DNA from 2 places in the Embleya sp. NPDC001921 genome. Region 1 is predicted to be linked to the other one. Evidence: predicted binding sites of a transcription regulator. Region 1 holds the regulator's gene; the other holds the start of a gene.
The links. The regulator HspR, encoded in region 1, represses chaperone genes until heat shock. The targets are predictions, from matches to a motif close to TTGAGNNNNNNNNNCTCAA.
Positions count from the first base shown of each region.

Region 2: lon (endopeptidase La) is a predicted target of HspR. The motif match lies at 1,439-1,457, and genes of this name have one in related genera.

Region 1 covers NZ_JBSFEO010000111.1:5,746-8,206, reverse strand. Annotated here, with positions in the region: gene dnaJ (molecular chaperone DnaJ) at 1-1,105, shown strand, start outside; gene ACWCPW_RS50910 (heat shock protein transcriptional repressor HspR) at 1,107-1,580, shown strand; gene ACWCPW_RS50905 (TIGR03767 family metallophosphoesterase) at 1,760-2,461, shown strand, end outside.
Region 2 covers NZ_JBSFEO010000037.1:33,215-35,675, forward strand. Annotated here, with positions in the region: gene lon (endopeptidase La) at 1-1,405, opposite strand, end outside; gene ACWCPW_RS35090 (MFS transporter) at 1,656-2,461, shown strand, end outside.

The DNA.
Region 1 (2,461 bases):
CGCCGAGATCAAGAAGGCCTACCGCAAGCTCGCCGTCGAGTTCCACCCGGACAAGAACAAGGGTGACACCAAGGCGGAGGAGCGGTTCAAGGAGATCTCGGAAGCCTACGACGTGCTCGCCGACGACAAGCGGCGCAAGGAGTACGACGAGGCACGGACCCTGTTCGGCAGCGGGGGCGGCTTCCGCGGCCCCGGCGGCGGGCAGGGCGGTGCCGGCGGCTTCCCCTTCGACCTCGGCGACATCTTCGGTGGCCAGCAGGGCGGCGCGGGCAACACCGGCGGCCTCGGCGACATCTTCGGCGGGCTGTTCGGCGGCGGTCGGCAGACCGGACGGCAGCAGCCCCGACGCGGCTCGGACGTGGAGTCCGAGGTCACCCTCGGCTTCGCGGACGCGGTCGACGGCGCGACCGTCCCGATCCGGCTGACCAGCTCCGAGCCGTGTCGGCACTGCAACGGCACGGGCGCGGCCGCGGGCACCACCCCGCGGATGTGTCCCACCTGCGCGGGTTCGGGCAACGTCAGCCGTCCGCAGGGCGGCTTCGGCTTCTCCGAGCCGTGCCGCGACTGCAAGGGCCGCGGGCTGCTGGTGGACGACCCGTGCATCGTGTGCAACGGCAGCGGTCGGGCCAAGAGTTCGCGCACGATGCAGGTCCGGATACCGGCCGGGGTCCAGGACGGACAGCGGATCCGGCTCAAGGGCAAGGGCGCTCCCGGCGAGCGCGGCGGCCCCTCCGGCGACCTGTACGTCGTGGTGCACGTCAAGACGCACTCCGTATTCGGCCGCAAGGGCGACAACCTCACCGTCACCGTGCCGGTCACCTTCCCGGAGGCGGTGCTGGGGGCGGAGGTCACCGTGCCCACCCTGGGCGGCATCCCGGTCACGCTCAAGCTCCCCGCGGGCACGGGCAACGGCCGTACGCTGCGCGTCCGCGGGCGCGGTGCGGCACGCAAGGACGGCACTCGGGGCGACCTCCTGGTCACCGTCGAGGTGACGGTCCCACAGCAGCTGAACGACAAGGCGCGCGAGGCGCTGGAGGCGTTCCGCGAGGCGACCGTCGCACACGACCCCCGAGCCGATCTGTTGGACGCGGCGAAGGGGGCATGACATGCGCGCGGGCGGCTTGGGCGGCAACGGCGGCATCGGCGGACGGCGGGGCTACGAGATCGACGAGACCTCCCCGGTCTACGTGATCTCGGTGGCCGCACAACTGTCCGGCCTGCATCCGCAGACGCTGCGCCAGTACGACCGACTCGGCCTGGTCTCGCCGGACCGCACGGCCGGTCGCGGGCGGCGCTACTCCGCCCGCGACATCGTCCAGTTGCGCGAGGTGCAGCGGCTCTCCCAGGAGGCCGGCATCAACCTCGCCGGGATCAAGCGGATCCTGGAGCTGGAGAACCAGGTGCTCGCGCTGAGCGTGCGCGTGGCCGAGTTGGAGCACGCGCTGCACGAGGCGACGGACGCGAGCGCCCGGCGCGAGGCGGCCGTACACGCGTCCTACCGACGCGATCTGGTCCCGGTCCGGCCGCAGGCGGGCACCGCGCTCGTGGTGTGGAAGCCCCGGCGCGGGCGCGGCGACTGACGGCCGGCGCGCGGGCCGCACGGGATCCGGGAGGGGCGTGGCTTCGGCCGCGCCCTTCGTGCGTGCGGGCCGCGGCCCTGGTTCGCGCGGGGCGGGCCCGCCGTTTCGCGCGGGGCGGGGGTTCGGGCGGGCTCGGTACTTCCTTGATGCCGCTCAATACGCGTCAGTAGGGTCGCCGCATGAAGCCGAATCGTCGGGACGTCCTGAAGTACTCGGCCGCGGGCGCGGCACTGCTGGGAGCGGCGGCGTGCACCGACGCCGAGGACTCGCCGGACAAGAAGTCGAGCGATGCGCCCAAGTCGGGCGCCCCGACCTCGGGCGGCGCCGCCGGCGCGGCCGGCACCACCTTGGAGCGCACCCTGCTGCTCGGCCCGCCCGGCCCGGGCGGCTACCGCAAGGTGGTCTCCGGCCCCGGCGAACCGCACCTGTTGCGCACCGAGTTGGCCCCCGGCGCCGGTCCCGGCGACAAGACGAAGAGCAGGCCCCTGGTCGCCTTCACCCAACTGACGGACATCCACATCCAGGACTCCCAGTCGACCGCGCGGGTGGACTTCCTGGACCGGCACAGCGACAAGGACCAGCCGTTCGCCAAGCTGCTGCCGTTCCAGTCGTCGTACCGCCCGCAGGAGGTGCTGACGGCGCAGATCGCCGAGGCGATGGTGCAGTCGCTCAACCGGATCGGCAAGGGCCCGGCGCTGGGCCAGCCGCTGGCCTTCACCATCTGCACGGGCGACAACACCGACAACATCCAGTTCAACGAGCTGCGTTGGTACATCGACGTGCTCGACGGCGGCAAGAAGGTCACACCCGACTCGGGCGACCGGAACAAGTACGAGGGCCCGATGGACGCGGTCGCGTACAACGACCGCTACTGGCACCCG
Region 2 (2,461 bases), on a different contig from region 1:
GGTAGTGGTCGCGGAAGGTGTGGTTCTGGGCCGGGTCGAGCACCTCCAGCAGGGCCGCGGTGGGGTCGCCGCGGTAGTCCGAGCCGACCTTGTCGATCTCGTCGAGCAGGACGACGGGGTTCATGCTGCCCGCCTCCTTGATCGCCCGAACGATGCGACCGGGCAGCGCGCCGACGTAGGTGCGCCGGTGGCCGCGGATCTCGGCCTCGTCGCGCACACCGCCGAGCGCGACCCGGACGAACGAGCGACCCATCGCACGGGCCACCGACTCGCCCAGCGAGGTCTTGCCGACACCGGGCGGGCCGACCAGGGCCAGTACCGCGCCGGATCGCCGGCCGCCGACCACACCCAGCCCGCGCTCCTCACGGCGCTTGCGGACCGCGAGGTACTCGACGATGCGCTCCTTGACGTCCACCAGACCGGAGTGGTCCGCGTCCAGGATCGCGCGCGCCTCGGCGATGTCGTACGCGTCCTCGCTGCGCTCGTTCCACGGCATTTCCAGGACGGTGTCCAGCCAGGTGCGGATCCAGCCGCCCTCGGGCGACGCGTCGGAGGCGTGCTCCAGCTTGTCGACCTCCTTGAGCGCGGCGGCCAGCACCTTCTCCGGCAGGTTCGCCGCCTCGACCCGGGCGCGGTAGTCCTCCTCCTCGCTGTCCGGGGTGCCGTTGAGCTCGTTGAGCTCCTTGCGCACCGCGGCGAGCTGCTGCTTGAGCAGGAACTCGCGCTGCTGCTTGTCCATGCCCTCCTGGACGTCCTTGCGGATCGTCTCGGCCACGTCCAGCTCGGCGAGGTGGTCCCGGGTCCAGCCGACGACCTTGGTCAGCCGCTCCTGGACGTCGACGGTCTGCAGGACCTCGATCTTCTGCTGAAGCGTCAGGTACGGGGCGTAGCCGGAGTTGTCCGCCAGGTCGCTCGGGTCCTCCAGCGCCTGTACGTGGTCGACCACCTGCCACGCGCCGCGCTTGCCCAGCACGGTGGTGACCAGGGCCTTGTACTCGCGGGCCAGCTCGTGGGTGTGCTCGTCCGCCTCGACGTCCGCCACCCGGGTCGCCTCGACCCACAGCGCCGCGCCGGGCCCGGTGGTTCCGGTGCCGATCCGCACCCGGCTCTCGCCGCGCACCACCACGACCGACTCACCCCCGGGCAGCCGGCCGACCTGCTCGATCACCCCGAGCGTGCCCACCGCGGGGTATTGCCCGTCGTCACGCGGAACAAGCAGCACCCGTGCCTTGCTCTCACTACGGATGCCGGGTCCGGCGGACCGCCCCGCGGCCGCCCGCGCGGCATCCACGGCGGCACGGGTCTCCGCGTCGTCGAGTTCGAGCGGGACCACCATGCCGGGGAGGACGACCACGTCGTCCAGCGGAAGAACCGGCAGGGTCAGGGTCCCGATGGTCTCGCTCATGTCATGCCCCTCAGGTAGCCACAGTCGAAAAAGTTGCGCTGCACTGACTCAAGAAACAAGAGCCCCTCTTTGTTCCCCCGCCCTCCCGATCCCTGTTCGCCCACAGCGAAGCCCCTTCGGTTGGCGGGTCGGGGGCGCCGGGTCGGTGACGTTGAGGGCGGGATACCGCCAGACCCGGGGCGGCGGGCGCGGTTGTACTGGGACTCCCCGTTGTCGGGGACCCCCTCCCCGCCCTGCCGAAAGGGACGTCATGTCCGCCATTGCCGGAGCCGACTCGCACACCGCCGACGCACCCGGATCGGCCCGCCGGGAGTCGCCCCGGTACTGGCCGGGCGTGGTGTGTCTGTCGGTCGGCATCTTCGCGATCGTGACGACCGAGATTCTGCCGATCGGGTTGTTGACGCCGATCGGGGACGACTTCGGCGTCTCGGACGGCACGGCGGGGTGGCTGATGGTCGTGCCGGGCCTGTTGGCGGCGGTCTGTGCGCCGGTGGTGACGGTGTCCACCGGGCGGCTGGATCGACGCACGATGCTGGTCGCGCTGATCGTGTTGTTGGCGGCGGCGAACTTCCTCGCGGCCATCGCGCCCGCGTTCTGGGTGGTGCTGGTGGCGCGGGCCCTGGTGGGGGTCACCATCGGCGGATTCTGGTCGATCGGGGCCGGGTTGGCGCCTCGGCTCGTGCGTGCGGAGCTGGTGGGTACGGCAACCGCGGTGATCTTCGCGGCCGTTCCGGCCGGCTCCGTGCTGGGCCTGCCGGCCGGTACGCAGCTCGGCGAACACATCGGCTGGCGCGCCTCGTTCGTGGTCATGGGCGTGCTCGCGCTCGGCGTGGCGATCGCGCTGGCCGTACTGTTGCCGCCGCTGCCCGCGCTCGAGGTCACCCGGGCCCGGGTGTTGTGCGGTCTGCTGCGCGGCGGCGGCATCCGGATCGGCCTCGCCGCGACGTGCCTGATCGTGATCGCGCACTTCGGCGCCTACACGTACGTGACGCCGTTCCTGGAGCAGGTCACCCGGGCGGACCGGGAGCTGATCGGTGTCTACCTGCTGGCCTTCGG